One region of the Kribbella yunnanensis genome, then DNA from elsewhere that is predicted to be linked to it. Evidence: riboswitches for the same ligand, from Rfam matches in the RefSeq annotation. Region 1 holds a riboswitch; each other region holds the start of a gene.
The links. A riboswitch is a leader RNA that binds a small molecule or an ion and turns the genes downstream of it on or off. The one in region 1 is predicted to bind glycine.
Positions count from the first base shown of each region.

Region 2: linked by a shared signal. The riboswitch ahead of gcvP (aminomethyl-transferring glycine dehydrogenase) and the one ahead of gcvT (glycine cleavage system aminomethyltransferase GcvT) in region 1 are both predicted to bind glycine.
Region 3: linked by a shared signal. The riboswitch ahead of ABD231_RS12750 (L-serine ammonia-lyase) and the one ahead of gcvT (glycine cleavage system aminomethyltransferase GcvT) in region 1 are both predicted to bind glycine.

Region 1 is NZ_BAAANF010000003.1:49,064-59,447, reverse strand. It holds gene glyA (serine hydroxymethyltransferase) at 1-933, opposite strand, end outside; gene gcvH (glycine cleavage system protein GcvH) at 935-1,309, opposite strand; gene gcvT (glycine cleavage system aminomethyltransferase GcvT) at 1,309-2,427, opposite strand; glycine riboswitch at 2,483-2,594, opposite strand; glycine riboswitch at 2,595-2,689, opposite strand; gene ABD231_RS05120 (hypothetical protein) at 2,772-4,025, shown strand; gene ABD231_RS05115 (S8 family serine peptidase) at 4,029-7,739, opposite strand; gene ABD231_RS05110 (MbtH family protein) at 7,839-8,054, opposite strand; gene ABD231_RS05105 (lysine N(6)-hydroxylase/L-ornithine N(5)-oxygenase family protein) at 8,065-9,372, opposite strand; gene ABD231_RS05100 (MurR/RpiR family transcriptional regulator) at 9,456-10,319, opposite strand.
Region 2 is NZ_BAAANF010000018.1:182,575-192,958, reverse strand. It holds gene ABD231_RS28530 (DUF881 domain-containing protein) at 1-577, shown strand, start outside; gene gcvH (glycine cleavage system protein GcvH) at 644-1,024, shown strand; gene ABD231_RS28520 (zinc-ribbon and FHA domain-containing protein) at 1,145-1,675, shown strand; gene ftsR (transcriptional regulator FtsR) at 1,662-2,321, shown strand; gene ABD231_RS28510 (bifunctional nuclease family protein) at 2,345-2,836, shown strand; gene ABD231_RS28505 (MerR family transcriptional regulator) at 3,025-3,645, shown strand; glycine riboswitch at 3,667-3,757, shown strand; gene gcvP (aminomethyl-transferring glycine dehydrogenase) at 3,837-6,668, shown strand; gene ABD231_RS28495 (hypothetical protein) at 6,772-6,915, shown strand; gene ABD231_RS28490 (hypothetical protein) at 6,940-7,083, shown strand; gene ABD231_RS28485 (hypothetical protein) at 7,102-7,248, shown strand; gene ABD231_RS28480 (hypothetical protein) at 7,546-7,701, shown strand; gene ABD231_RS28475 (hypothetical protein) at 7,723-7,872, shown strand; gene ABD231_RS28470 (hypothetical protein) at 7,879-8,040, shown strand; gene ABD231_RS28465 (hypothetical protein) at 8,053-8,220, shown strand; gene ABD231_RS28460 (hypothetical protein) at 8,328-8,456, shown strand; gene ABD231_RS28455 (lanthionine synthetase C family protein) at 8,463-9,701, shown strand; gene ABD231_RS28450 (lantibiotic dehydratase) at 9,713-10,384, shown strand, end outside.
Region 3 is NZ_BAAANF010000008.1:256,503-266,886, forward strand. It holds gene ABD231_RS12695 (5-oxoprolinase subunit B family protein) at 1-58, opposite strand, end outside; gene ABD231_RS12700 (LamB/YcsF family protein) at 58-810, opposite strand; gene ABD231_RS12705 (GntR family transcriptional regulator) at 869-1,591, shown strand; gene ABD231_RS12710 (aminopeptidase P family protein) at 1,639-3,066, shown strand; gene ABD231_RS12715 (hypothetical protein) at 3,239-3,466, shown strand; gene ABD231_RS12720 (hypothetical protein) at 3,528-3,821, opposite strand; gene ABD231_RS12725 (hypothetical protein) at 4,047-4,193, shown strand; gene ABD231_RS12730 (DUF6879 family protein) at 4,190-4,741, shown strand; gene ABD231_RS12735 (helix-turn-helix domain-containing protein) at 4,738-5,604, shown strand; gene ABD231_RS12740 (alpha/beta fold hydrolase) at 5,609-7,048, opposite strand; gene ABD231_RS12745 (DUF3817 domain-containing protein) at 7,146-7,493, shown strand; glycine riboswitch at 7,659-7,750, shown strand; gene ABD231_RS12750 (L-serine ammonia-lyase) at 7,832-9,205, shown strand; gene ABD231_RS12755 (alpha/beta fold hydrolase) at 9,536-10,363, opposite strand.

The DNA of each region.
Region 1 (10,384 bases):
GATCCCGGCCGCGCGGACGTCATCGGCCGACAGCCGCGAGGCGATCGCCTGCGCGCCGTCGAGGGTACGGCGTTGCCGGTCGCGGAACTCGTCGGATGCCGCCAGCTTGAAGCCCACGGCCTTGGCCGCGATCACGTGTTCCAGCGGACCGCCCTGTTGTCCGGGGAAGACCGCAGAGTTGAACTTCTTCGCCAGGTCGGCGCGGTTGGTGAGGATGACACCACCCCGCGGACCGCCGAGGGTCTTGTGGGTCGTCGTGGTGACGACGTCGGCGTGGGGGACCGGGTTTGGGTGCAGCCCCGCGGCAACCAAACCGGCGAAATGCGCCATGTCGACCATCAGATACGCGCCGACCAGATCGGCGATCCGCCGGAACTCGGCGAAGTCGAGGTGCAGCGGGTACGCCGACCAGCCCGCCACGATCAGCTTCGGCCGATGCTCGAGGGCGAGTCGCTCGACCTCGGCCATGTCGACCACGAAGTCGGTGTCACGGACGTGGTACGCGACGACGTCGTACAGCTTGCCGCTGAAGTTGAGGCGCATGCCGTGGGTGAGGTGACCGCCGTGCGCGAGGTCGAGACCGAGGATCGTGTCACCCGGATCGAGCAGCGCGAACATGGCGGCCGCGTTCGCCTGGGCGCCGGAGTGCGGCTGAACGTTGGCGAAGTCGGCACCGAACAGCGCCTTCACCCGGTCGATGGCCAGCTGCTCGACCACGTCGACGTGCTCGCAGCCGCCGTAATACCGGCGGCCGGGGTAGCCCTCGGCGTACTTGTTGGTGAGGACGGAACCCTGCGCTTCCATGACCGCGAGCGGGGCGAAGTTCTCGCTGGCGATGAGTTCGAGGGTGTCGCGCTGACGCCCGAGCTCGGCCGTGACCGCAGCGTGGATCTCGGGGTCGAACTCGGCCAGACTCTGATCGAGGGTGCTCATCTCACTCACCTCCGATCAGTGCCTCGTAGGCCGCCGCGTCCAGCAGCTTGGTGGGCCCGCTGACCTTGATCCGAAGGAGCCAGCCGGCCTGGTACGGATCGGTGTTCAGCAGACCGGGATCGGCGACGACCGCCTCGTTGAGTTCGACGACCTCGCCGTCGACCGGCGCGAACAGGTCGCTCACCGACTTGGTCGACTCGATCTCGCCGCACGCGTCACCGGTCAGAATGGTGCTGCCGACGGCCGGCAGGTCGACGTACACGACGTCACCCAGGGCCTCACCCGCGAAGGCGGTGATGCCTACGGTCGCGATGTCGCCCTCCAGAGCGACCCACTCGTGGTCTTCGGTGTAGTTCAGTTCAGAAGGAACAGACATCAGGACTCCTGGCGGCGGTAGAAGGGGAGGGGGACGACGAGTACGTCGTCGTGGGTGCCGCGGATGTCGACCTGCAGGCGGGTGCCCGGCTCCTCGAAGGCGCTGTCGACATAGGCCATCGCGATGGGGTGACCGAGCGTCGGCGACGGTGCGCCGCTCGTCACGGCGCCGATCTCACGGCCGGTGGCCGGATCCAGTACGGCGTACCCGCTGCGCGGTGAGCGGCGGCCTGATGAAGTCAGCCCGACGAGCACCCGCTGGGCGCCTTCGTCGCGGCGGCGGGCGAGTGCCTCGCGACCGACGAAGTCCTCTTCCTTGCTGAACGCAACGACCCGCCCGAGCCCGGCCTCGAACGGCGTCAGCTCGCGGCTGAGTTCGTTGCCATACAACGGCATTCCGGCTTCGAGCCGCAAGGTGTCCCGGCAGGCCAAACCGCACGGCTTCAGCTCGTACGGCGTTCCGACCCGCAGCAGCTCGGCCCAGATCTGCGGAGCCTCGGCCGGGCGGCAGTAGATCTCGAAACCGTCCTCACCGGTGTACCCGGTCCGCGCGAGCAAGATGTTGCTTCCGGCAAGCGTGGTTTCGGTGATCGCGTAGTACTTGAGGTCGTCCAGGTCGGCATCCGACAGCTCGCCCACGATCTGTACGGCGACCGGCCCCTGAACCGCGATCAGCGCCCAGTCCTCGGTGGTGTCCCGGAGTTCGGTGGAACTGTGCCCGTTTTTTGAGGCGGCGATCCGCTGCTTGAGCTCGTCGCGGACGACGTCGGTGTTGCTCGCGTTGGCGACGATCAGGAAGTGGTCCTCGGCCAGCCGGTAGACGACCAGGTCGTCGATGATGCCGCCGTCCTCGGCGCACAGCATCGAGTACCGCGCCCGGCCGATACCGATCTTCGACGGGCGCCCGACCAGGCTGTGGTCGAGTGCCCGGGCCGCGCAGGCGCCGATCACCTCGAGCTCGCCCATGTGCGACAGGTCGAACAACCCGGCCGTGGTCCGGACAGCCGTGTGTTCGGCGATATCGGAGGTGTAGCGCACCGGCATGTTCCAGCCGGCGAAATCGGTAAAAGATGCACCGAGCTGCTGGTGCTCAGCCTGCAACGGAGTCGCGCGTGTCATGAGTGGGAGGCTCCCTCGGTCAGGCACCGCGAAATGCGGTGCCACTGCTGGGTGACCTCCCCGCTCTGTCATCTGTACCTGAGAGCTTCACCGCCGGGTGAGGCGGTTTGCACCGTGGGTGCGGGTGTCCTCGCAGCTACGCGGGGGCCCGGCTTTCCAGAGTTCGCCTCATCGGAACGGTCAGTGGGCCTGAGAGATTCTGGGGAGATTTGCTCCTTCGGCGCCGGGTCATGGTGAGCCCGGACTCTCCCGCCCCGATTCGAACGGCGCGATATGCAGTTGAGCCGCCGACTCTAGCAGCAGCTGACCGCTCCGGGACCCGCCGATGTGATTGGCTCGACTCCATGACCGGGAACCAGATCTTCAGCCTGATCCTGATTGTGCTGCTGCTGGCCGGTACGGCGGTCGGCGTGGGGCTGTTCGTCCGGCGGCAGCGGTATGTCAAGTCATTGCGGGATCGCGGCTGGACGTTCGTGGGCAGCCCGGTGTTCGACTCGGTGGCGCGGCTGTCCAATCCGCCGTTCGGGATGGGGTTCACGCGGAATCCGGACGACCAGATCACCGGCCTGACCACCGCCGGGCGGCCGTTTCAGGTGATCGAGTACGGCAGTGAGTACTGGAAGGGCTGGGTCGGCATGGTGACGTTGTCACGCCGGCTGCCGGAGTTGTGGATCACGGGTGGGCAGACCGTGCCGCGGTCCGGCGTGGCCGCGACGATGGTGCCGGTGCCACCGCAGCTGGGCGCGGGCTGGGCGGTTGGCGTCCAGGACCCGGCGTTCGCTACCGAGGTGCTCAGCGGTCAGCTGTGTACCGCCTTGCTCACGCTGGCGGGTGGACAGCCGGGCGTGAATCTCAGCATCGATGGCGACCAGCTCGTCATCCTCGATCCGCCGCGCAAGGATCCCGAGCTGCTGGCGCCGTGGCTGGACCAGGTGGCCTTGCTCGCGGCAGCCATCGACGCGCTGCCGCTGGACCGCTGGATCCAGCCGCCGAAGGAACCGCGGCTGAGCTTCTACCAGCACCCGGACTGGTACTGGATCGGCCAGGACGACAGCCTGCTGCACAGCACGCCGGTGACGCAGAGCGGACACGATCACAGCACGAGCGAGGTGATCCGCGGCCGGGACGGCGACGGGCCGCCGTTCGTCGCCTTCACCCACCACTGGAAGACCACCCGCACCGAGAGCTCCACCGACTCCGAGGGCCGGACGACCACACGCACGGTGACCGAGAACCACAGTGAGCCGATTCTCGGCTTCGAGCTGCCGGTAGGGATGCCCTGGCTGCAGGTCAGCCGGCGCGGGTTCGGGTCCGGGATCAGTTTCGAGAGCGAAGCCTTCAACGAGGAGTTCGCGATCCACGCCCGGGACCAGAAGTTCGCGTACGACGTCATTCACCCGCGCCAGATGGAGTTCCTGATGGCAGTCAAACCGGCGTCGTTCCAGGTGGTCGGCAACTGGGCCTGGTTCGAGGCCGGCCGGCACGACCACCAGACGATTGCCCGGTGCTCCTATTTCCTCCGGGACTTCCTGGCCCGGGTCCCGCGCTTCGTGTGGAAGAACCTAGGCCTGCAGGACTCGCCATACCCGCAGGCCTAGGCCCTACTTAGTCAGACCATACGCCTTGGTGACTTGTTGCTGAAGGCGCCCACCTGCCGCGTCGGTGACGTCCAGCTTCAGATCGACCGTGCCGCCTGCTCGGGCGGCCGGGTGGTTGACGCTGGCCGTGTACAGCGTCGCCGACTTCTTGGACAACGGCACCGGCTTCCAGCTGCGGCCGTCGTACGACATCAGCAGCTTCACACTCTTGTACGACGCGGTCGGAGCGCCGGTCTGGTGGCGCAACGACACGGTGAGCGGCGTCGCCGTACCGACGCGGGCCTGGTTCAGGTTGGTTGCCTGCGGCAAGCCGAGGTCGGCGAGGATCAGCGGCATCGTCTCAGCCGCACCAGCCCGGGAGCGGAAGTCCCACGTGCTGCGGATCTGCGTGGAGTACTTCCACCACGGCTCGCTCCGCTGCACGTCCAGTGCGAGCTGATAGTTGCCGGGGGCATCAGGCACTGGCCCGTTGATCAGCAGTTCCTCCGCCTCGACCAGGACCTTCCCGTCGCGTTTCAGCGATAGCGCGTAGGTGCCGGTGGACAAGCCGTCCGGCTCCTCGTACTGCGCCCCACCCGCGACGAACGGCGCAAGCCCGATCACCAGATTCTTGCCAGTCCTCTGCACACCGATGTCTGACGGCCAAGTCGTAGTTGCCGACGGCAACCCCGAGGTCGCGACCGGTCCACCCCAGGCGACCGTACGGCGCTCGCCCGTCCGATAACGGTATGCCGCCGCGCGGCCCCGGCTGCCGGAATCCGCCGAACCGATGTCGACGCGCTGCTCCCATGCGCCCGGCGTCACGTAAGCGGTCCGCTGGAACGGACCGATCGCGAGGGGGAGCGGCCGCAGACCGTGCGCCTCGCCAAGCGGCGTGTACCCGACCTTCGACTCCCACAGCTGCGTGACCTTGCTGTGCGCGGCATACGACTCCGCGATCCGCGCCAGCTGAGCCTTCTGGTACTGGTGTACCGGCCGCAGCGGCACCCGTCCCGGCCAAGCCTTGAGCAGGTCGAACACCTCCGGCGATCCGTTCGTCCCGTCGATCCGCACGACCTTGCCGGACAACGTCTTGGCGACCTCACGCGAGGTATGCAGGACCGGGATCCGTAGCGTCCGGTCGCCGAGGAAGAGTTCGTCGACGCCGAACCCCGCGACATTCGGGTCGTAGAACAGCACGCCGGCGACCTTGGCCTGTTGCGCTGCGCGGGCGACATCGACCTGCCCCTGCAACCCGTCCAGCGCGACCACCGCCAGCTTGCCCACGGCGCGCTTCAGGTCGGCCGCCGTACCGGTCCCCGCATTGACCGCGGTCAGCAGCTTGGTTCCAGCGATGCGCGGCCCATCGGTCAATTCCGCGACCGGCAGTTCCCGGGTTCCGAGCTTCATCCGGTACGGCGGCGTCTCGTGCCTGGTCGCCGTGCTGAACTCCATCTTTCCGACCGTGACACCAGATGTGGGAACTGCACGCAGCTCGATCGGGGTGTCGTCCACCTCGACCTCTTCGAAACCGCTGAGCTTCCCGAACCGGTTCAAGCGGTAATAGGCCATCGAGCTGGCGGCCGGCGCGAGCTGATGCTTCCCGGCGAGCGAAACCCCGACCGGAACCGCCTTACGCGCATCCAACGTGATCGTGGTCGCCTTCCGGATCCGAACCTCCGGCTGGGCGGCGATCACCAATTTGTCGGCGGTCTTGGCCGTCGCGGGCTGTAGGAACGTGCCGACGATCGAGTAGACGCCGGGCTCGATCCGCATCTTCGCGACCCCGTTGATCATGTCCGGTCCGCCGTTGCCGTCCCAGGTGTCGACGGGTCCACCGTCGGGCCGGGTGACGAACAGCAGCGAGTCGGCCGGCGTTCCGTCGCCGAGGACGCCCTTCACGGTGACGTCGTACATCTCCGGCTCGAGGAACCACCCGTACGACGTGTAGAGCGGATCGCCCTGAGCCGGAGTCGCGACGACGCGCCCGGCGTGCCGGCCGACCTTACCCAGACCGGGATCGGCCGAGACCGTGACGGACGCCTTGCCCTTGGCCGGTACGACGAGCTTCGTGGTGCTGAGCTTCGCCGCCGCCCCGTTGTCGCCCGCGTCCAGCGGAGCACTCAGGTTGAGCGTCACGGCGGTCGTGCCGTTGTTCTGATAGGTGAGCACCTGGCTGAAGGGCTTCGGCGCTCGGTGCGGCCAGAGGTAGGTGCCCATCTCGAGCTCGGCGGTGTCAACCGTGACGCCGTTGTCGGTGGCCTGATCGGCATCGACCCGACCGGTGCCGGAATCGTCGAGCGGCTGCTTGAGCAGGGGATCGGCGGTCGAGATCAACCGCGCCTTGATCCGGTCGCCCTTCCAATCACCGTGCTGCTGCGCGAGCAGTGCGGCGGTGCCGACCACGTGGGGCGTGGCCATCGACGTACCGGTCATGGGGGTGTAGTACTTGTCGACCGGCTCGCCCTCGGAACCGGCGGCCAGTGCCGCCACGATGTCGGTGCCCGGAGCGGCGATGTCCGGCTTGCCGGTGTGGTCCGGGTTCGGTCCGAGGCAAGAGCTCTCGTTCAGGCTGCCGTCGCGCTCGAGGTTGGCGACGGTCAATGCCTGCTCGGCGGCACCGGGTGCCTGGATGAGTCCACGCCGGCCACAGCCGTTGCCGGCCGCGGCGACGAACAGGGTGCCGGATTTCTTGCTCAGGGCATCGAGTGAACGCGCGAGCGCAGAGGTGCCGTCGGTTCCATCCGCGTGCAGGCTGAGGTTGACGACTTTGGCGCCCTGGGCAACTGCCCACTCCATGCCGGCGATGACCTTCGACTCCGAGGACATGCCGTCGTCGCCGATCACCTTGCCGTTGAGCAGGGTGACGTCCGGCGCGACCCCGCGGTACTTGCCCTTCGATGCGGCGCCGGTGCCGCCGATGGTGCCCGCGACGTGGGTGCCGTGCCCGTAGTGGTCGACGATGTTGCCGGAACCGGAGAAGTCCTTGGCCGCCTGGACCTTGCCCTTCAGGTCCGGGTGCGTCGCGTCGATCCCGGTGTCGAGTACGGCGACCTTGACGCCCTTGCCGGTCAGGCCGCGCTTCCATGCGGTGGTTGCGCCGATCTGAGGCACGCTCCAGTCGAGTGCCGGTGCGACCTTCCGATCCAGCGAGACCTTGCGGACGGCCTGAGCCGATCGCTTCTGCAAGCCGCTGCCGGCCAGCGACTGCCAGAAGTCCTTGGCGGTCGTACGGCGAACCGACTCGGCGCGCGCTCCGATCGACGTGAGCGCGGTGCCGTCCGCGGTACCCGGCAGCGCACGTTGCGCCTTGGCAGCGGCCTCGCGCGGCGGGCCGTCGTACTCGACGATGACTGGGATCCGGTCCGATGCCTGGTCGTCGCCGAGCTGGGCGAGCAGGGTGGTGATGTCGAAGAGCTGGCGGTCCATCCGCCCGGAGGCGATCGGCGTACGCGCCGCGAACGGTACGACGAACGTGTGCCCGTTCGCCCGGGAAACAGTGGCCCCCGCCGAACCACTGCCCGCCGTCGGCAGGAATCGCACCTGCTCCGGCATTCCCGGCCGTGCGGTCACGGCAACCCGGTCACCAGTCAGCAACGTCAGAACGCGCTGACTGTCACCAGGCTGTGCGCCGGTCTGCCACCCGGCACCGACATCAGCGGTCGCCGCCACCCCCGCGGCTGTGGTGAGCAAGGCCGCCCCGGCCAAGGCCACCACCGATCGTGTGAATCGCATGCGCCAACCCCCGAGTCAGTCCAGCGGGGCACTCCCGCTTCGCTTGGCTGACGGTCCTCGGGACGATTTGGTTGGTTGTTGCCCGGAAAGGCTGACCCTTCAGGCGGCCGAGTCGTCCTGCGCAATCAACGAGGCCGGGCGAAGATCGGTCCAGTTGGTCTCGATGTAATCGAGGCAGGCCTGGCGGCCGGTGGGGCCGAAGACGTTCCGCCAGCCATCGGGGACGGCGGCGAACTCCGGCCACAGGCTGTGCTGGTTCTCATCGTTCACGAGAACCAGGAAGCTGCCCTCGGCATCATCGAACGGGTTGCTCATCTCAACTCCTTCAGACACCGACGGGTTGTGCGACAGCTGGCCGGAGTGGTGCGACCGGCTGCTGCCGGATCGAGTCGAGAATCTCGCCGGCCCGGACGGAGATGTTCGAGAGCAGCGACGACGCCAACCCGTGGCTGTGCTCGGTGCCCCCACCCTGGAGATAGATGCCGGCCCGTACGACGGGCGTCGTGACGACGCGGTAGTCGCGGCCGATCCGGACCCGCCCAGCCTGGTCCCGGCGGCACTCGCTGCCCAGGTCACCGAGCAGGTCGGTCGGGTCGCCCGGCGTGTAGCCGGTGCAGAACACGACCAGGTCCGCATCGAGCGGCGTCTTCTGGCCGGTGCTCAGCGACTCGACCGTGAGCGAGACACCGCTCGAGGTGTCGTGCAGGTCGATCACCCGGGAGACGTTGAAGAACCGCAGCCGCTCCTTGCCCACGATGCGCTCGCGGTAGCTGCGGCGGTACAGGTCCTGGATGACCTCGGTGTCGACGACCGAGTAGTTCGTGTTCGCGTGGTACCCGAGGAGCTGCTGCTTGACGTCCTCCGGCGCCGAGTAGAACTCGTCGACCGCGTCCGGGTCGAACACGCGGTTCGCGAACGGGCTGTCGTCGGCCGGGCTGTACCCGAACCGCGAGAACACCGAGCACACCTCGGCCGACGGGAACCGCTCGTGCAGGAACCCGGTGACCTCGGCCGCACTCTGACCAGCACCGACGACGACCACGCGGCGCGGCGCTGCGTCGTCACCGAGCTGCTCAACGCGGTCGAGCAGCTCACGGTTGTGCCACACCCGGTCCGACGCCGTCACACCGTCGGGCAGCCGCGGCGACAGGCCGGTCCCGAGGATGAGATTGCGGGTCCGGTACGTCTCGCGGGCGCTGCCGTCAGCCGACGTCGAGGTGACCTCGAACTCGTCCACGACACCGTCGTTCGTGATCGGCCGCACGGCCTCCACAGTGCGGTCGTAGCGGACGACGTCGTCGACCTGAGCCGCGGCCCACTCGAGGTAGTCGTGGAACTCGACGCGCAGCGGGAACAGCGTCTTGTTGTTGATGAAGTCGATCAGCCGTCCGCTGGAGTGCAGGAAGTTCAGGAAGCTGAACTGGCTGGCCGGGTTGCGCAGGGTGACCAGGTCCTTGAGGAACGAGACCTGCATGGTCGCGTCCTCGATCAGCATCCCGCGGTGCCAGCCGAACCGCGGCTGCCGCTCCAGGAACAGCTGCCGCGGGGTCGCCGCGCCGAGTTCACCGGCAGCGATCGCCAAAGCCAGGTTGGATGGGCCGAAACCGACCCCGATCAGTTCGAAGCCTTCCACAGGGTGGATCCTCCTCATTCGCGGTTAGGCGAGGCTAACCTAAGCGAATCGTTGAAGAATAGAGGGGGTCCACGAATTCCAGGTCACACCCGGTGGGTGAAGGCCTCGGCGGTGGCCGCCAGAGTGCGCGCGGTGAGCGCCGGATCGACCTGGGCGACCAGCAGGTAGAGCAGGTCGGCAGTCAGCAGTTGAGCGTGCCGCGCAGCAACCTCATCAGGCTGTACGTCGGAGTGCGGCGAGGCCGCGGTGATGTGCTGATCGGCGATCGCCGCCATGGCGGTCTCCGGCGAACTGGTGATCGCGACCGCCCAGGCCCGGCGTCTCGTTGCCTCGGACAACATTCCGAGTGTGTCCTCGGTGTCGCCGTGGTTGGAAATCCCCAGTGCCACACAGTTTTCGCCGAGCAGCGCGGCACTCGGGAGACCGCTGTGCCGGTCGATGTGCGCATGCGCGTTGACACCCAACCGGGCCAGCCGGGCAGCGAGTTCGCGGCCAACCAGGCCGCTCCCGGCGACGGCGTACACGTCCAGCTTTTGGCAGTGGCGGATGCGGGTGGCGAGGCTGGTGAGCGCGGGCAGGTCGTACTGCTGCGCGGTGGTTCGGATGGCGACGAGTTGGGCGTTCAGGAGGGTCGAGAGGACGGTCGACGGGGAGTCGCCGGGCGCGAAGGAATCGCCGAAGTCGGTGAGCCACGCCCGGTCGCGATCGCCGCGGCCGACATCCTGGGCGGCCGCCACCCGCAGGGCCGGGTAGCCGGAGAAGCCGAGCAGGCGGCAGAGCCGGGTGACGGTCGCCGCGGAGGTCCCGGCGCGCTCGGCCAGGCCGGTGATGGACAGTTCGAGCGGCGCGGCCGGGTCAGCCTCCAGTACGGCGGCGACCCGGGCCATCGTGGCCGGCATCTGCGCACGGAACGTCAACACCCGGTCCAGAACCCCCGAGGTCTGCATGCTGGTGATAATCCTTGTCAAGCCGGAGTGATTGCCTGAGAGTGATTTTCACCCACGCTGCAGCT
Region 2 (10,384 bases), on a different contig from region 1:
CCTGATCGCGATCCTCGACGGCCTCGGGCAGAACACCCGGCGGCTCGAGGGTGAGATCGCCGAGCTGGAGGAGCGGAAGAACACGCTGTCGTCCAGTGCCGACAAGGCGGAGACGGCCAAGCAGCAGGCGGAGGCGCAGATCCGCGCGCTCGGGATCCTCGCGGGGACGGTGCCCGCGCACGGGCCCGGGGTGCGGATCACCCTGAACGACCCGCAGGGCAAGATGACGTCCAGCAACCTGCTGGACGCGATCGAGGAGCTGCGCGACGCCGGTGCCGAGGCGATCCAGATCAACGGGACGGTGCGGGTGGTGGCCAGTACCGACTTCGTCGACGACGCCCCCGGGATCAAGATCGACGGGATCAAGGTGAACTCGCCGTACGTGATCGAGGCGATCGGCGACTCGCACAGCCTGGCCGAGGCCTCCAACTTTCCCGGTGGGCTGGTCAGTGAGGTGACCGGTCCCCAGGTGGGCGGTACGGCGGACGTGAACGAGGAGACCAACGTCGCCATCACTGCCTTGCACGCGCAAGAAGAGCATCGCTACGCTCGCCCGGCGCCCAGCCCATCCAAATAGGCACAGTCAAGTAGTCAAAGCCCGTCAAAGTAACGTCCAGTCCGGCTTCGAGAAAGAGGAACGACGGTGTACCCCGAAGACCTGAAGTACACGGCCGAGCACGAGTGGGTGAAGGCCGGCGAGGGCCCGGTGCGGGTCGGTATCACCGACTTCGCGCAGGACGCGCTCGGTGACATCGTGTACGTCCAGCTCCCCGAGGTCGGCAGCGTGGTGCGCGCCGGCGACTCCTGTGGCGAGCTCGAGTCGACCAAGAGCGTCAGCGACCTGTTCGCCCCGGTGAACGGGACCGTGCGGGCCGTCAACGAGGCCCTGGCCGACCAGCCCGACCTGGTCAACACCGACCCGTACGGCGAGGGCTGGCTGCTCGACATCGAGGTCGACGACGACGCCGAGGTCGACGCCCTGATGGACGCCGAGACCTACCAGGGCCAGCTCGACCCGAGCTAGGGCGTCACTGATAGGTTTACCGGACCTCAACCGCTGATCGAGGGTTGGGGTCCGGGTCCACACTGTAACCACGGGGTCTACGACACAACGTCGCCTAACGGCGATCGGGAGGATCACAGCATGCCGTTCTGCAACCAGTGCGGGCACGAGAACTCCGAGGGCAGCCGCTTCTGCTCGCAGTGCGGAGCCATGCTCCCTGGGGCGGACCGGCCGGCCGCCGCGACGCCGACGCCGGGTGTCACCGACACCGCGATGCTGACGCCGATCAGCGCCGAGCCGGAGACCGAGCGCTTCGACCAGGGCGAGCCGCTGTCGGCCGACGACCAGGCCGCGGTCGGTGCACTGCCGGCCGGATCGGCGCTGCTGATCGTGCAGCGCGGCCCGAACGCGGGGTCGCGGTTCCTGCTCGACGTCGACGTGGTGACCGCGGGCCGGCACCCGGACAGCGACATCTTCCTGGACGACGTGACGGTGTCCCGCCGGCACGCCGAGTTCCGCCGCGACGCGTACGGCGTCAAGGTCCGCGACGTCGGCAGCCTGAACGGGACCTACGTGAACCGGGACCGGATCGACGAGGTCCAGCTGAACAACGGTGACGAGGTCCAGATCGGCAAGTACCGGCTGGTCTACTACGCCAGTGGCCAAGCCTGAGCTCTCGATCGGCGAGGTCCTGCAGATCCTGCAGGCCGAGTTCACCGATGTCACCATCTCCAAGATCAGGTTCCTCGAGGCCGAGGGGCTGGTGACACCGGCGCGCACCGCGTCGGGCTACCGCAAGTTCAGCGCGGGTGATGTGGAGCGGCTGCGCTACGTGCTGACCGCGCAACGTGACCAGTACCTGCCGCTGAAGGTCATCAAGGAGCACCTCGGTGCGATCGACCGCGGTCTGCGCCCGGCGGCCGGTGGACCGCCGATCGCCCCCAGTACGCCGGCCTCCGGGCCGGCCGCCGACGACTTCGGTGCCACCGGCACCGACCTGCGGCTGACCAAGGCGGAGCTCTGCGCAGCCGCCGGAGTCAGTACGGCGTTGCTCGCCGAGCTGGAGAGTCACGGCCTGATCGTGGCCGAGGGCAAGCATTACGGCGGCGACGCGATCGTCGTCGCCCAAGTCGCCGCCGAACTGGCGACGTACGGCATCGAACCCCGTCACCTGCGCCCGTTCCGCACCGCGGCCGACCGCGAGGTAGGACTGATCGAGCAGGTCACCGGCCCCCGCCGTACCGACCAAACCCAAGAGTTGGCAGCCCTCACTGTGCGGTTGCACACGGCACTGGTGAGATCCCGGCTGCCGCACTGACCACCGCGGAGTAGGCTGAAGGTGTGCGCGAAGTCGACGTAGTCGGAGTCCGGGTCGAGATGCCCTCGAGTCAGCCCATCGTGCTGCTCCGGGAGGTCGGCGGCGAGCGGTACCTGCCGATCTGGATCGGTGCGGCCGAGGCGAGTGCGATCGCTTTCGCCCAGCAGGGGATGGAGCCACCGCGGCCACTGACGCATGATCTGTTCGCGGAGACGATCCGGGTGCTCGGGCACACGCTCAGTCAGGTCCGGATCGTGAACCTGACCGACGGGGTGTTCGAGGCGATCCTGGTCTTCGACGACAAGACCGAGATCTCGGCCCGCCCGTCGGACTCGATCGCGATCGCGCTGCGCACCGGTACGCCGGTGTTCTGCACCGAGGAGATCCTCGCCGAGGCCGGGATCCCGGTCCCGGAGAGTGAGACCGAGGCCGACGAGGTGCAGGAGGAAGAGGAGGTCGAGCGCTTCCGCGAGTTCCTCGACCAGGTCACCCCGGAAGACTTCGACAAGAGCTGAGCCCAAAGACTGGAGGCTGAGCCTCAAGACCGGGAAGGTAACGATTCGTCTGGGAGTCGCGACACGCTAGCCGCTCGGAGCGGTTGTCGTTGACCCTCCCAGGTCGGCGGCTTACCGTGAAGGAGTCGTGGGGAACTGTTACTCCACGGAGATGGCTCGTTCCAGTCGGTATCCAGGGAGGCTCAGGCGTGACACGCACCGGCGACACGGATCTGACGGCGCAGTCGACGTCCGAAGCACGCGCCGAGGCGGCCGCCACTGCCGGCGTTCAGGGTCTGCTGTTCGACGACGATCTGCGGCCGATGCCGGAGGATGTCGGGTTCCGTGGGCCGACGGCCTGCGCCGCGGCCGGGATCACCTACCGCCAGCTCGACTACTGGGCGCGGACCGGCCTGGTCTCCCCGTCGGTGCGCCCGGCGACCGGCTCCGGCACCCAGCGGTTGTACGGTTTCCGTGACGTTCTGTTGCTGAAGGTGATCAAGCGGCTGCTCGACGCCGGGATCTCGCTGCAGCAGATCCGGACCGCGATCGCCCACCTGAGCAAGCGCGGGATCGACGACCTGACCCAGATCACGCTGATGAGTGACGGCGCGTCGGTCTACATGTGCACCTCACCGGACGAGGTCATCGACCTACTGGCCGGTGGCCAGGGAGTCTTCGGGATCGCCCTCGGCGGTGTCTGGCGCGAGGTCGAGGGTTCACTGTCCGAGCTGCCCACCGAGCGTGCCGACGGTCACGGCGAGGGCGAGGACGAGTCCCACGCCAGCGACGAGCTGGCTGCCCGCCGCCGGGCCCGCGCAGCCGGCTGAGGTACTCTGCTCTGTAGCTGTTCACCGCACTCGGGAGAGACCCGTTCACACCGGGCGCCGAAGGGGCAATTCCTCCCCGGAACCTCTCAGGCCCATGGACCGGGTGCGTCAGGCAACTCTGAAGCGTGCACTCGTGCGTGACAGAGGGGGAGGCCACCCGGAAGCTACTGCAAGCAACGGAGCCTCTTTCGATGACCGAAATCTCTGCAATCTTCGCCGACCGGCACATCGGGCCCCGCCCCGACGAGGTCGCGCGGATGGTCGAACTGCTCGGGTACGCCGACGTCGACGCGCTCGCGGATGCCGCCGTACCGGCCTCGATCCGGTCGACCGAACCGCTGCGCCTCCCGGAGCCGGCCTCCGAGGTCGACGCGCTGACGGAGTTGCGCCAGCTCGCGGCCCGCAACAACGTCGCGACCTCGATGATCGGGCAGGGCTACTACGGCACCTTCACGCCGTCGGTGATCGTCCGCCGCCTGGTCGAGAACCCGGCCTGGTACACGGCCTACACGCCGTACCAGCCGGAGATCTCGCAGGGCCGGCTCGAGGCGCTCCTGAACTTCCAGACCGTCGTCTCGGACCTGACCGGTCTCCCGACCGCCAACGCGTCGCTGCTCGACGAGGGCACCGCGGCCGCCGAGGCGATGACGCTCGCGCACCGCTCCAACCGCAAGAGCAAGTCGAACCGCTTCCTGGTCGACTCCGACTGCTTCGCACAGACGATCGCGGTCGTCGAGACCCGCGCCGAGGCACTCGGCATCGAGGTCGTCGTCGCCGACACCATCGACGGTCTGCCCGAGGGCGACTTCTTCGGCTTCCTGGTGCAGTACCCGGGTTCCGGCGGCGCTGTCCGTGACCTCAAGCCGCTGATCGCCGCCGCACACGAGCGCGAGACGCTGGTCGCGGTCGCTTCCGACCTGCTCGCCCTGACGTTGCTCGAGGCACCGGGGGAGGCCGGCGCCGACATCGTCATCGGCTCTTCGCAGCGCTTCGGCGTACCGCTCTTCTACGGCGGTCCGCACGCCGGCTTCATGTCGGTCCGCGCCGGTCTCGAGCGGTCGCTGCCCGGTCGGCTGGTCGGTGTCTCGGTCGACGCCGACGGTGCCCCGGCGTACCGGCTCGCGCTGCAGACGCGTGAGCAGCACATCCGTCGCGAGAAGGCGACCTCCAACATCTGTACGGCGCAGGTCCTGCTGGCCGTCGTTGCGTCCATGTACGCCGTCTACCACGGACCGGATGGGCTGCAGGCGATCGCCGGTCGCGTGCACGGTTTCGCGGGCAAGCTGGCCGCGTCGCTGCGTGCCGGTGGTGTCGAGGTCGTGCACGGCGACTTCTTCGACACCGTGCTGGCGCGTGTCCCCGGTGCCGCTGCGGACGTCGTTGACGCCGCCCGGCAGAACGGCATCTGGCTGCGCCAGGTCGACGCCGACCACGTCGGCATCTCGTGCGACGAGAAGACCGATGTCGCCGCGCTGACCCGGGTCTGCCAGTCCTTCGGCGTCCAGTACGACGACACGCTGGCCGCGCCCGAGATCGCCGTACCGCGGACGTCGGAGTACCTGACGCACCCGGTCTTCAACACGCACAAGTCCGAGACGTCGATGCTGCGCTACCTGCGCAAGCTGTCCGACAAGGACTACGCGCTCGACCGCGGCATGATCCCGCTCGGCTCGTGCACGATGAAGCTGAACGCGACCACCGAGATGGAGGCGGTCACCTGGCCCGAGTTCGCCGATATGCACCCGCTGGCGCCGATCGAGGACGCCGCCGGGTACGTGAAGCTGATCGGTCAGCTGGAGCGCTGGCTGGCCGAGGTCACCGGGTACGCGAAGGTGTCCATCCAGCCGAACGCGGGTTCGCAGGGTGAGCTCGCCGGACTGCTGGCGATCCGCGGCTACCACCGGGCCCAGGGCAACGAAGACCGCAACGTCTGCCTGATCCCCGCGTCCGCGCACGGCACCAACGCGGCGTCGGCCGTGATGGCCGGGATGAAGGTTGTTGTTGTCAAGGGCAACGATGACGGCACGATCGACCTGGACGACCTGCGGGCCAAGGCTTCCGAGCACGCCGAGAAGCTGGCCGCGATCATGATCACCTACCCGTCCACCCACGGGGTGTACGAGGAGAGCGTCACCGAGGTCTGCCGGATCGTGCACGAGGCCGGCGGTCAGGTGTACGTCGACGGTGCGAACCTGAACGCGCTGCTGGGTCTCGCGAAGCCCGGCCAGTTCGGCGGCGATGTCAGTCACCTGAACCTGCACAAGACCTTCTGCATCCCGCACGGCGGTGGCGGCCCGGGCGTCGGCCCGGTCGCAGTCGCCGCGCACCTCGCGCCGTACCTGCCGAACCACCCGCTCCTCGACCAGGCCGGGCCCGAGTCCGGTGTCGGTCCGATCAGCGCGGCGCCGTTCGGCTCGGCCGGTGTGCTGGCGATCTCGTGGGCCTACATCCGGATGATGGGCGGCGAAGGCCTGACCGCGGCCACGAAGGCCGCCGTACTGACCGCGAACTACGTCGCCAAGCGCCTCGAGGGCGCCTTCCCGGTCCTCTACACCGGCGAGAACGGTCTGGTTGCCCACGAGTGCATCCTCGACCTGCGCCCGATGACCAAGGAAACCGGCATCACCGTCGACGACGTCGCCAAGCGCCTGGTCGACTACGGCTTCCACGCCCCGACCATGTCCTTCCCGGTCGCCGGCACCCTGATGGTCGAGCCCACCGAATCCGAAGACCTCGTCGAGCTCGACCGCTTCTGCGACGCGATGATCGCCATCCGCCACGAGATCGACCGAGTAGCCGCCAACGAATGGCCGGCCGACGACAACCCGCTGGTCAACGCCCCGCACACGGCAGCCTCGGTGATCAACGACAAGTGGGAACACGCCTACACCCGCGAAGAGGCCGCCTTCCCGCAGTCGGTCGACCGAGCCTCGAAGTACTGGCCCCCCGTCCGCCGCATCGACGGCGCCTACGGCGACCGCAACCTGATCTGCTCCTGCCCGTCCCCGGAGTCCTTCGAGTAACCCCTTCGCAACACCCTCTCCCAAGGCCGTCTGCTGACCCCAGCAGGCGGCCTTGAAACGTCTATGTCACGCAATTGACAGGCGCCCACCCAACCCTCGGTGCATGAAGACAACCACGAACGACTACGACCTCGACATCCGGCTCTCGGCGCTCGTCGAGACCGGCGGCACGGACGCTGCGACCGGGTACACCAGCAGCCCGTGGACCACCGAAGCCGTCTGCTGCACCGACAACTGCTGCGGCTGAACCCACAACCGAAGGAGTACAACCATGCCCATCGGCATCGACGAGTTCGACCTCGACATCCGCCTGACCGAACGGAGGGCGCACGAAGTCAAGGATCCGGTGACAGTACACACCACGCGACCGACCGGCGGAGGCCCGTGCTGCACCGACTTCTGCTGCCCCGGCTGAACCCCATCAGGAGGAACTGTGCCGAACGTAACGAGTGACGAGTTCGATCTGGATATCCGGCTCACGCCGCAGGACGTGCACGGCGCCGCCGTGTTCGTGACGTCGTTCACCAGCCGTCCGAGCACCGGAGCCCCGTGCTGCACGGACAACTGCTGCCCCAACTGAAGCCCGTTCGGGCACTCCGGGAACGACCGGGAAATTGTCCCGGCCGTTCCCGGCCGTCGTCTCTGTCGTCCCGGGACCGAAGGCCCGCAGGCTGAAGCGCAGAACAGTTCATCCACCGGGAGGACCAACGTGCCGACAGCCACCATCGACGAGTTCGATCTCGACATCCACCTCGGGCCCGTCGACACGGGCTCCGTCACCCTGCAGCGGACGGCGGAACCGAGCTGCGTGACGTCGGCAGCGGCCAGCGAGCCGCGTATCTGTTGCACTGACGGCTGCTGCTGAGAAGGGGACACCATGCCGATCATGACCCCCGACGAGTTCGATCTCGACATCCGGCTCGGGCCGTACGACGCCGACGGCTTTCCCGAAGCGGCGACCCGGCCGCCGGTCACGCGTGTCGGGAGCTGGGACTACTGCTGCACGGACAACTGCTGTACGACGACCGACTAGCCGAACCATCAGGAGGAACCGGTGAACACAACACTTGTCGACGAGTTCGATCTCGACATCCAGCTCGGGCCCGTCGACTTCATCGAGATCGAAGCCGCGACGGTGCGCACCAGTGGCCGGGCATCGACCGAAGGCGTCTGCTGCACCGACTACTGCTGCACGACCCTGTAGGCCGGCATGTCTACCGCAACGCTTGACGAGTTCGATCTTGACATCCGGCTCGAGGTGATCGATTCGCAGCGGATCGGTACGCCGATGATGGCGACCAGCCGGCCGTGGTCGGAGCCGTGCTGCAGCCACAGCTGCCCGATCGAGTGCAAGCCGTCCGTCGACTGCTGATTCGGAGGAAACATGCCTACCGCAACTCTTGACGAGTTCGACCTGGACATCAAGCTCGCACCGGCCTGGCGGCCGCGGATCGACCAGCCGATGCTGTCCGGGACCCGGCCGGACTCGGAGCAGGTTTGCTGCACCGACTCCTGCCCGATCAATTGCCAGACGACGACGCAAGTCTGCTGAAACGAAAGAGGCAGCATCCGGCTGCCGAAGGCGCAGTCCCGGGGTATCGCACTGGTGTCCCGGGGCGGGCGCTCGGATCATGGACGAAACCGATGAAGGGGAGAAAGATGCCGACAGCAACTATCGATGAGTTCGAGCTCGACATCCGGCTGCAGGAGCCTGAGCAGCTGAGCGCCGAGAAGTACCCGCCGCCGACCATCCCGCTCAACTGCACGACCTCGAAGTACTGCGACTGAGTGCCGATGCCTACAGCAACCAGCACCGGCTGGCAGCCGGTGCTGAGTGCGGAGTTGCGGGCGGCGGCAACCGCGCGTGCCTTCGAGGTGGCTGAGCGGTTGCGGGGGCGGAGCGAGCGGGAGCCGGGGCTGGATGGCTCGGCGGGTACGGCGTTTCTGTTCGGGCAGCTGGATCGGATCGCTCCCGGCGAGGGCTGGGACCAGCACGCGCACGCGGCGCTCACGGACGCGGTTCGCGGTACCGAGACCAACGGGCGGAATCACCCCGGCCTGTTTGTCGGGACCAGCGGGCTCGCGGCTGCGGCCACCTACCTGTCGCGGGAGGGCAGCCGGTACGGCGGTTTGCTCGCGACGCTGGACGAGCAGGTCGCGCAGGCGACGTCGGAACTGTCGGAGCGGTTCGTCAAGAAGCCCGCCCGCCAGCCGTACGAGGACTTCGACGCGATCTGCGGTCTGGCCGGCCTCGACCGCTATCTGTTGTCGCGAGAGCGGCCTCAGCTGGCTGGCCTGGTCGCGCTGTGCGACTCGGGGCCGGACGATCCGAACTGGTTCACCCCACCGGAGGCGCTTCGCAAGGACACTGCCATCGCGGAGTGGTACCAAGGCGGCGTCTACAACCTTGGGCTCGCCCACGGCATCCCCGGACCGCTGGCGGTCCTGTCGGTGGCCTACTCGCAGGGGTACGTCGTACCTCGGCACGCAGAGGCGATCGCGCGGACTGCGGAGTGGCTGGCCGCGCAGCGGTTCGACGACGAGTGGGGTGCGAACTGGCCTGCGTGTCTGACACCTGGTGGATCGCCGGACTCGTCCCAGGCTGCTTGGTGCTACGGCAGTCCAGGGGTGGCGAACACGCTCCTGCTGGCGGGCAATGCGATCGGTGACGACAAGCTGCGGGAGCTGGCGATCGAGGCGATGGCCGCGCTGTACCGCCGGCCGTGGTCGGCGCGGCTGACCGGGCAGTCACCTGGTCTGTGTCACGGGGTCTCCGGTCTGCTGCAGATCACACTGCGGTTCGCCAACGACACCGGGGAGCCGCTGTTCACCGAGGCGGCCACCGAGCTAACCGAGCGGCTGCTCGACCTGTACCGGCCGGAGCTGGCGACCGGCTACTACTCGCGCAAGTCGACCGGTGAGCTGCGCGAGCACGCAGGACTGCTGGATGGAGCAGCCGGCACCGCACTGGCGTTGCTGGCGGCCAGTACGCCGGTTGAGCCGGCCTGGGATCACGTATTGCTGCTGAGCTGAGGGGGAGCCGCATGTTTCGGCCGTTGGACTGGGTCATGGTGCGTACGCCGCTACTACCGGTCGAGGCGTTCCTTGACCCGCCGACGGCGGTTGCGCCGGGTACCGAACTGCCCGCGGATCCGCGCATCCAGCGTGCGCTGGCAGTCGGGGCCGGTGACCTGTCACGCGCGCTAGGCAAACCACCCAACACCGAGAAAGCGTTGCGGCGGATGCGCAGTAGCCTCCAGCGCTATCTGATCCGGATGTCGACGCGACCCACGCCGTACGGGACGTTCGCAGGAGTCGCGGTCGCGCAGTGGGGTGACACGACAGACCTGGCGCTGACCACCGACCCAGCACGGGCCAGGACGCGGCCGGACATGGGCTGGCTGCTCGAGCTGATCGCCGAGCTCGAGCAGAAGCCGGATGTCCGGGCCGGGTTGCGCTGGTACACCAACCCGGCTGCCAGCTTCCACGCGGACCGGCTGTTCCTTTCCGAGCGCGCTGTCCTGACTGACCCCGCCGAAGCCGGCCGCGCAGTGAACCTCCGGGCCACTCCAGTCGTGCGCGCTGCTCTCGAAGCCGCCCGCACACCTGTCCCGTACGACGACCTGGTCGGCGCACTCGTTGCGAACGGCGCACCGCGCGACAAGGTGGAAGGCCTGCTGCAGCAGCTCTGGGAGCAGACCGTTCTACTGACCGAC
Region 3 (10,384 bases), on a different contig from region 1:
CGTCGAGGTCGTCGAGTTCGACCAGGAGCGCCCGGTCGCCCGCGGGCAGGATCTGCATCAGCGGCCGAACGGGCTCAGCGTGACGCCGGCGTCCTCCAGGGCCGCGCGCACCCGGCGCGCGATGTCGACCGCGCCGGGGGTGTCGCCGTGCACACAGATCGAGGCAGCTTCGACGGTCAGCGCACCGCCTGTGTGGTCGGTGATCGGCCGGCCGGTGGCCATCGCCGTACAGCGTGCTGCAATCTCATCAGCGTCGTGCAGGACTGATCCGGCCTCGCGGCGGGAGACCAGCGTGCCCTCGGGCGTGTACGCCCGGTCTGCGAAGGCCTCGTGGACCACGGTGAGGCCGGCTTCGGTGGCGAGGCGGAGCCAGGCTGATCCGGGCAGGCCGAGGACTGGGAGCGTGCGGTCGTAGTCGGCGACCGCGCCGACGACGGCCGCGGCCTGAGCCTCGTGATGGCCGATCGTGTTGTAGAGGGCGCCGTGCGGCTTCACGTAGCGGACGCGGTCCCCGGCGATTCGCGCGAATGCGTCCAGTGCGCCGAGCTGATAGACGATCTCGTCGCGCAATGCGGCCGGCTCGATGTCGACGAACCGCCGTCCGAAGCCGGCCTTGTCGGCGTACCCGACGTGGGCGCCGATGGCGACACCGCGCTCGACCGCCTGGCCGGTCACCCGGCGCATGATCGAGGGGTCGCCCGCGTGGAAGCCGCAGGCCACATTGGCGCTGGTGACGACGTCGAGCAGCGCGCTGTCGTCACCCATCGGCCAGGAGCCGAAACCCTCACCCAGATCCGCGTTCAGGTCCATACGCAACCTTAAGAGATTGTTGAACAATCCTGCAAGAGGTTTGTTCTATGATTCGCCCATGAGTACGGGTGCGGCCGACGGAAGCCGGCAGGAATGGTTGCGGACGGTGGCCGCCGATGTGGCGCGGCTCGACCGAAGCAGCTCTGCCGAGCGCGCTGCTGACATCCTCCGTCGCAGTATCACCGAGGGTGCACTCCCGCCCGGTGCCCAGCTGTCCGAGGTCGAGCTGACCGAGGTCCTGGAGGTCAGCCGGAACACGCTGCGCGAGGCGTTCCGGCTGCTCACCCACGAGGGCCTGCTGATCTACAAACTGCACCGCGGCGTCTTCGTCCCCGAGCTGGACGAGGCGGACGTGATCGACCTGTACCGGTTGCGCCGCGTGCTCGAGGTCGACGTCGTACGCGGTCTGGCCGACCGCGATCCCGAATTGCCTGCCGCACGGCTCGAGCCGCTGGCCGATGACGTCGAGGCGGCCGAGGCTGCGGCCCTCGCAGACCGCTGGCCGGCCGTCGGTACGGCGAACATGCGCTTCCATCAGCACCTGATCGGCCTGGCCGACAGCGCGCGGATGGACGCGATGACCGGCCGGCTGCTGGCGGAGTTGCGACTCCTCTTCCACGTGATCGCGGCACCGCGCGAGCTGCACGAGCCCTACATCGCCCGCAACCGCACCCTCTTCGAGCTACTCGAAGCCCGCCGGTACGACGAGGCCGCGGCCACCCTGCACCAGTACCTCCTCGACTCCGAGATCGCGATCCTCGAGGCCTTCCGATCTCGTTGACGATTATGGGGTTGCGCGCCCCCGGTGCGACCTGAGTTGATGAGTGTATGAGCGACGAGCGGACCGATCAGACGCCCAAGTCCTACCGCCCCATCGACGCCAAAGGTTTCCGCGAGTCCATCGCGCGGGGCTGGGGACCGGTGGACCGGTCCGTGACTGTGCCGGAGGGGCTGGCCGAAGCGGCCGCCGAGCATCGGCGCAAGCTGTCCGCGGCATTGCCTGGGCGCCGGATCGCGCTCGGTGCCGGACATGCGCCGGTGCGTTCCAATGACACCGACTACGACTTCCGCGCCGACAGCGACTTCGTCTGGCTGACCGGCTGCCAGGCCCAGGGCGCCGTACTGGTGCTGTCGGCCGATGGTGACGCCACGCTCTATCTTCGCGAGGCGGCCGGGCCGGAGGAGGCCGACTTCTTCGCGAATGCGCGCGACGGTGAGCTGTGGATCGGCCCGGTGCCGGGTCTGAAGGACTGGTCGGACGCGCTGCAGATCGCCTGCCGCCCGATCGAGGAGTTGCCGTCGGCGCTGCGTGGCGCGGTTCCGTTCATGCTCTCGGTGCCCGGGGTCGACCCGATGCTCGACGCGCTCGTGCAGACCTCGCCACATGACGGGAACTCGTTGCGCCAGTCGATCGCCGAGCTGCGCCGGATCAAGGACGACTGGGAGCTGGACCAGCTGCGGGACGCGGTCGCGGCGAGTGTGCTCGCGTTCGAGGACGTGGCGCGCGAGTTGCCGGAGGCCATCCGCGGCGGCGGCGAGCGCTGGCTGCAGGGCACGTTCGACCGGCGAGCGCGGACGGCCGGTAACGGCGTCGGCTACGCGTCGATCGTTGCTGCTGGCAAGCATGCGCCGGTGCTGCACTGGGTCCGCAACGACGGCGCCGTGAACGAAGGTGACGTGATCCTGCTCGACGCCGGGGTCGAGACCCGCACGCTCTACACGGCGGATGTCACCCGCACGTTCCCGGCCACCGGTGAGTACACCGCGGCTCAGCGGCAGGTTCACGACCTGGTGCACAAGGCACAGCTCGCGGCACTCGATGCTGTGAAGGCAGGAGCGCCGTACCGGGCCTTCCAGCACGCCGCGATGGTCGTGCTGGCCGAAGGGCTGCGGGACTGGGGGCTGCTCGACGTGTCGATGGACGAGCTGCTCGGGCCGGACGGCCAGCAGCACCGGCGGTTCATCGTCTGCGGAACCGGCCACTACATCGGTCTCGACGTCCACGACTGCGACGCGGCCCGGCCGGAGACGTACTTCGCCGGTGAGATCGAGGCCGGTATGGCGTTGGCGGTCGAACCGGGCCTGTACTTCCATCCGAACGACGAGACCGTGCCGCCGGAGCTGCGTGGCATCGGAATCCGCATCGAGGACAACGTCGTGGTGCACTCCGACCGCCTCGAGATCCTGACCGAGGCGCTCCCGATCGACACCGACGGGCTCGAGAAGTGGACCCGCAAGCACCTCAACAGAGTGTGACTGAATGGTCACCGAAAATTATTTGGTCACCTGTAGTAACGAAGACCGGCGTCCACACGATGTAGTCGTCGGGGAGGGTCGAACTCGGCCCGGCGCGTGACAGTGGGGGGCCGCGGTCACGCGCCGGCCGAATTCCGACACCGGATCAGGGGAGATCCACGGGGGTGGGGTCATGAATCTGCGAGTGAAAGTCATCCATTACGGCCAGGCGCACTGGTACGCCGACATCGACGATGCGGACGATCCGCAGCCGGACGACCCGTTCTGGTACCTGGACCACTGCCGCACCCAGGCGCAAGCCCTCGAGGCCGCCTGCAGCGAGCTGACGGCCCTGTCGACCCAGGCCCGCCGCGGCGACCATCTCTACCGCGTCCTCGAGATCAGCGGCGTCGCGGTCTGATTCGTTGGTTGGTAGGCGAGACGGGCGCGGATGCAGGGATCGGCGCACCCGCCTCGCCGGTCTAGTGGATCCAGATCGCGCCGCCGTCGTACTCGACGCACTCGATGTGCTCACAACGCCAGTCGTTCGAGGCATCGAGCCATTCGACGGTGGTCGAGCGATCGCGGGCCAGCAGATCGTCGAGTGATACCCAGGAGCTCGTTGCGGGCGGTCGCCCCGGCCAGTGCACGGCGATCCGTCCACTCGACCACAAGGTGCCCTCGGCAACGATGCCGCCGGTGCCGGATCCGGCGCGCCGACGAACGAGCCAGAAGCGGCGAGGTGCGACGCGGTCCGGATCGAGGTCGGCGGTCATGTCAGCTCCTTCCGAGTGACTCATTTTGACTCACCTGACTGAGGGTGCCGTCTGACACGGTGCATGTCAAGCGGTGAATGGTCGGGGTTGACCGCCGTGTGGGCGAGTGCGATGGTGAAGACTGACTCATTTCGAATCAGTGGAGGCGATATGCGACTCATCCATCGTTCGGGCCCTTGCGAGAACGGTCCTTGCCCCAATGTGTTCGACACTGATGAAGGGGAAATGGTCGCCGTCCAGGGTGCTCAGCTCCTCGATCCGGATGCGCTGGCACAGCTCAGTCAGATGCCGGCCCACGAGACCGTCGTGCTGGTGCCGCGGGCGTTGCTGATCGACTACGCGAGGAAGGTCCAGAGCGGAGTCGTGGCGTGAACTTCGACGAGTTCGACTCGTACTTCGATCGGTTCACCCAGGATGTCTTCCGGCTCGAGAACTTGCAGCACTACGCGATCTCTGCGGAGGACGAACGCGTGCGAGCTTTCCGGGAGGGCACGGCGCGCCCGGAACGGTCGGTGCGTACCGAGCCCTGGCTGGCGCGCATCGCTGCCACGACCGTCGCCGGCAAGAGCTGGGCCCGAGTCCATGTCGTCGACCATCCGTTGTCGGAATACCTGCGCTACGAACTTGTCGGGTACGTCGAGTCGCAGGCGGCCGGGGAGCAGATCCGGATCGCGGATCGGGCGACAGATTCGTCGTTGTCCACGCTCGGCGAGGACTTCTGGCTGTTCGACAGCGAGTCGCCGGACGCGTACGCCGTACTGATGCACTATGACGAGGCAGGTCACTTCGTCGGCTTCGAGCACACTGATGATCCGGCCGTTCTGAAGAGGTGCCGCGACGAGCGTGCGGTCGTGTTGCGGCATTCAGTCGGTCTGAACACCTATCTGGCAGCACGGAAGGCAGACGTCGTACCGGAGTGAGTGATCACAACCAGACCCCGCGAACTCCCAGGCAAGGCCTGGGAGTTGAACTGCGACGGCTGCGCACGCTGGCCGGTCTGAGTGGGCGCCAGATTGCTCTCCGTACGGGGCTGAGTCAGTCCAGGGTGAGCCGGATCGAGCGCGGCGATGCGCTCGCCTCAGTTCCTGAGCTGACTCGGTGGCTGGAGCAGGCCGGTGCCATCGACCGACTCGAGCAGATGGTTGCTGCCACCGAGGCGGCACTGAACGAGGCCGACAGTTGGCACGAGTTCATGCGGGCGGACAGCTTCGCGGACATGCAGGAGACAGTCCGCGAACGGGAAGCTGTCGCGAGAACTCAGCGATCCTTCCTGCCGACCTTGGTGCCAGGGCTGCTGCAGACGGCCGAATACGCTCGTCTCGTCTTCATCGCCTCAGATCTCACTGGCGGACAGGACTATGCCGCGGCTGTTCAACGACGGATCGACCGGCAGCAGATTCTGTATGAGCAGGGGCACTCGTTCGAATTCATCCTCACCGAGGCGGCGTTGCGCTGGCGTCCCGGGCCGAAGCAGGTCCTCATCGCCCAACTCGACCGGATCGCCAGCCTTGCCACCCTCAGCAATGTCTCCATCGGCATCATCCCCATGGACGTCGAGACCCAGGCGATTCCGTGGCACGGCTTCACGCTGAACGAAGACGTCGATGACGAGAACCCGTACGTTCAGGTCGAGACGATCCACGCCTACCTGACTGTCAGTCGGCCCGACGACGTCGAGCTGTATCGCAGGCAGTTCGCCGTACTGAAGAAGGCGGCTCGCACCGGACAGCAGTTCTCCGATTTCCTCAACAACCTTCGGAGCGAGCTGCTGTCCGGCGACTGATCCACTACCCAACCGGCGGTACGGCGGCGCACGTCGTACCGGGCTTGGGGATGTTGCGGTTGATCAGGTAGTTGTCGATGGTGTCGGTCATGCACGGGCTCTTGTTGTAGCTGCCGTGGCCCCAGCCTTCGTAGGTCAGCAGGACGCCGTCGCGGCCTAGCTGGCGTTGGACGTTCTGTGCCATCGAGTACGCCGTGGCCGGGTCGTGGCGGGCGTTGGAGAGCAGGATCGGCGTCTTCAGGTGGTCGACGTCGAGGCGGTGTTGCGGGTTGTTCGCCTTGGGTGCGCCCAGGCAGAGCGAGATGGCCATGAACTGACCGGGGTACGGCATGTCCGGGTTGTTGCGAGCGAGCCGCGCCAGCAGGCCGGCGTACTCGGGGTAGGTACCGACGCGCAGGTCCCAGTCTTGGCAGAACGGGACGAGGGTGTTGGCGACGAGTTCCGTGGTCGGCGGGGGCGGGGTGGGGATGACGCCCTTCTGGAGGGTGGTGGCGAGTGCGCTCCACTGCGGGCCGTAGAGCATCCGGAACACCGCGAACGAGGCCATGAACGGGTTGTCCGATTGCTTCCGGAGCTCGGCCCAGCGGGCGCGGACGTCCTGGCCGTGCAGGGCGCACGTCGTCGTGCGGTCGCACCAGTCGACGAATTCGTCGAACGAGTCCTGGACAGACGCGGCCTGCGGATCGAGGAACTGGCGGGGCGTCGCGAGACTGTGGTCGAGCACGCTCTCCAGGACCATCGCACGCACGCGCTGCGGGTAAGTCTCGGCGTACTGCGCTCCGAGCGGGGTGCCGTATGAGCTGCCGTGGAAGGTGATCTGCCGCTCACCGAGTGCCCGGCGAATCGCGTCGACGTCGCGGACGGTCTGCCAGGTGTCGACGTGGTCGTAGAGCGGGCCGGTGTGCTTGCGGCAATCGTCGGCGAGTCGGCGGTTGTAGTCGATCAGCGCGTCGAACTCGGCCTGGTCGCGGACGAGCGGTGACGGCATCGCGGCGTACAGGCTGCTCGTGCACTTGATCGGGTTGCTGCGCGCGATCCCGCGCGGATCGAAGCTGACGATGTCGAAGCGGTCCTGCAGTTCCGGGCTGAACCGGCTGATCCCGGTCTTGATCCGGTCGATGCCGGAGTCACCCGGGCCGCCCGGACCGAACACCAGTACGCCGACGCGCTCGGCCGGCTGTTTCGCCGTCCGGCGGGCGATCTCGAGGTTGAAGGTCGGGCCGCTCGGGTTCCGCCAGTCGACGGGGAGCTTCAAGGTGGCGCACTGCGAGCCTTGCACCACTGCCGGATCGTCCTTGCCTTCCGGCTTGCAGTCGGTCCACTGCGGTGCGGCCGAGGCCGAGGCCGGGGCGGCCGAGGCGGGGAGTGCGGCGAGGCTTGCCGCGGTGACTGTCAGGACCACACCCCACGCGGTGATCCTGAGCAGCGTTCTGGGGTTCTTCATCTCCCCGATCCTTCGGTAACCGCTTGCTCCGCACATCGGGGAGCAGCCCCTAGACCACCCCGGGCCGGGCTTGGGGGACTTGTTAGGGTCGGGCGCGATGACACACTCACGGTGGTTCCGGGCAGTGGCGATCGCCGAGGCGATCTCGTGGACCGGCCTGTTGATCGGCATGCTGTTCAAGTACGTGCTGTCCGACAACGAGATCGGGGTGAAGATCTTCGGCCCGATCCACGGCGGCATCTTCGTCGCGTACGTCGTGACCGTGCTGCTCGTCCGCGGTCCACTGCGCTGGTCGTGGCCGGTCACCCTGGCCGCGCTGGCCGCGAGTGTTCCGCCGCTGTTCACCTGGTTCTTCGAGATCTGGGCAGTGCGGACCGGCCGGATTGACGGCAGCCAGCAGGCCGCCGTACCGTCGCGTCCGGAAGCTAACTCAACAGCCGCATGAACCCGTGCGGGAGAGACCCGGGCTTAGGGCATCTCTCCCAATCCCACACCTACTGCGCTGCACTCGGCACGGCACCTCGCCGCACGGGTGCAAAGGGCAAGATGCGCCGCATCTAGCCCTTCGCCCCCGCGCACCGATGCACCGCACCGAGCACATGCTCGCTACGGCGTGGGATTGGGAGAGATACCCACTGACCCGGGCGCCGTAGGAGCAACTCTCCCCAAGAATCTCTCAGGCACCTTCACCGCACGGGCGAGGCACCTCTGAAGGACAGCAGTCCAACAGAGCGGGGAGGACACCACTCTCGGTCAACGACGACCGGAAGGGACCTCCGCATCATGGCGATCAGTGTCTTCGACCTGTTCAGTATCGGGATCGGCCCGTCGAGCTCACATACCGTGGGACCGATGCGCGCGGCCCGCACGTTCGTGCTCGGCCTGCAGGACGCCGGTCTGTTGACCGCGACGACCCGGGTCGAATCGCAGCTGTTCGGCTCGCTCGGTGCGACCGGGCACGGCCACGGCAGTAACAAGGCGGTGCTGCTCGGCCTCGAGGGTGAAGACCCCGAGACCGTTGCCACGCACTCCGTCGACGCCCGGGTCGAGACGATCCGCGAGCTCGGCCGGCTGCGGCTGGCCGGGACTCATCAGATCGCGTTCGACGAGAACACCGACCTGATCATGCATCGCCGCAAAGCCCTTCCGTACCACCCGAACGGGATGACCTTCCTGGCTCGCGGGGCGGACGGCGCCGTACTGCGGGAGCGCACGTACTACTCGGTCGGCGGCGGTTTCGTGGTCGACGAGAACGCCGCGGCCGGCGACCGGATCGTGCCGGACAGCACGGTGCTGAAGTACCCGTTCCTGACCGGTGCCGAGTTGCTGGACCGTTGCCGCGAGTCCGGGTTGTCGATCGGCGATGTCATGCTCGCGAACGAGCTGGCGTGGCGGACCGAGGACGAGATCCACAGCGGCCTGCTCAAGATCTGGCAGGTCATGCAGGACTGCGTCAAGGAGGGCTGCGAGACCGAGGGTGTCCTGCCCGGCGGGCTGAAGGTCCCGCGCCGCGCGCACGCCCTGCACGACAAGCTCACCCGCGACCCGTGGTCGGTCGACCCGCTGAAGGTGATGGACTGGGTCAATCTCTTCGCCCTCGCCGTCAACGAACAGAACGCCTCCGGCGGCCGCATCGTCACCGCCCCGACAAATGGTGCCGCGGGCATCATTCCCGCCGTACTGCACTACTACCGGCGGTTCATCCCCGGCGCGAACGACGATGGCGCCGTACGGTTCCTGCTGGTCGCTGCGGCGATCGGCGTTCTGTACAAGGAGAACGCGTCGATCTCCGGCGCCGAGGTCGGCTGCCAAGGCGAAGTCGGCTCAGCCTGCTCAATGGCCGCAGCCGGCCTGTGCGAACTCCTCGGCGGCACTCCCGAACAGGTCGAGAACGCAGCCGAGATCGCCATGGAACACAACCTGGGCCTGACCTGCGACCCGGTCGGCGGCCTCGTCCAGATCCCCTGCATCGAACGCAACGCTATGGCCGCGGTGAAGGCGATCAACGCCGCCCGGATGGCCATGCACGGCGATGGCGTCCACGTAGTCACCCTCGACAAGGTCATCAAAACCATGCGCGAAACCGGCGCCGACATGAAGATCAAGTACAAGGAGACCTCCCGTGGCGGCCTAGCCGTCAACGTCATCGAATGCTGAGCATCCTCCTAAGCACAGGACGTATACCGCAATCAGACGTCGCCACCACGCTGGCCGTCAGCAGTCCGGGGGCCCAGCAGACGTATACGTCCTGTCCGACGGAGGATCCACCCAGCCGACGGGGATGCCCGGCTCCTCCGCGAGGGTATTCGGCTGGCTGCGATGAACAGCCGGGTCTGGGACGAGCCACTCGACTGGCCGACCTTCGACCGTGCTGATCTCTGAAACGGCCCGAGCGACAGGACGTAGGTGGGTACGTAGAGTTCTCCGCACGCCTGAGCCGAGCAGAGACGATGCCGATTTGGCGGATACCTCCTGTTGTTGTGGAGATCAGGCCTGGGTGGTTTCCAAGATCGTGTTGGCGACCAAGGTTGGGGCGTCGTTCATGGGGACGTGGCCGCAGTTGAGGAGGGGGATCATCCGGGCTTGGGGGAGTTGGAGGTGGGCTCGGGCGGCCTGGATCGGGAGGAGGATGCGGTCGTGGGTGCCCCAGGCGATGGTGACGGGGACGTCGGGGACGTCGCCTTCGAAGGTGGTGCCGCGGCGGGCGTGGGTGAGGACGCGGTCGAAGGCTACGCAGTCGCGGAGGGCGCGGGATTCGGCTACTACGGCTTCGGGGGCGCGCAGTGCCGGGCGGTGGTAGATGGTGCCGGTGAGGACGCGGCGGCCGGCGGGGGTGCGGGACAGGCGCTGGACGGTGGGTTCCGGCGTACGGCGGGCGATGCGGCGGAGGTTGGTGAGTACGCCGACCGCCCAGCGGTTCTCGCGGGGTGACCAGAAGCCGGCCGGGGAGAGTGCGGTGACCGTGCGGGCCAGGCCGAGTTGGCCGAGGCGCAGGGAGACCAGGCCGCCGAGGGAGTTGCCGACGACGTGCGGCTGGTCGAGGTCGAGGGCCTTGCAGAGGGCGTCGACGGTGTAGGCGAAGCTGTCGAGCTCGTTCGGGACACCCAGCGGTACGTCGGGGGATTCGCCGAAACCGGGGAAGTCGAGGGCGATCACGTCGTGGTGTTCCGCGAGCTGGTCGACGATCGGGTCGAAGGCCTGCCAGTGGTGGCCGATGCCGTGCAGCAGCACCAGCGGGTCGCCCGAGCCCTTGCGGTAGTAGGCGACCTCGACCCCTGGGACCCCGGCCACGGTGACGCTCGCGGTTGCACTCATGACCTCATCGTGACCCCGGTA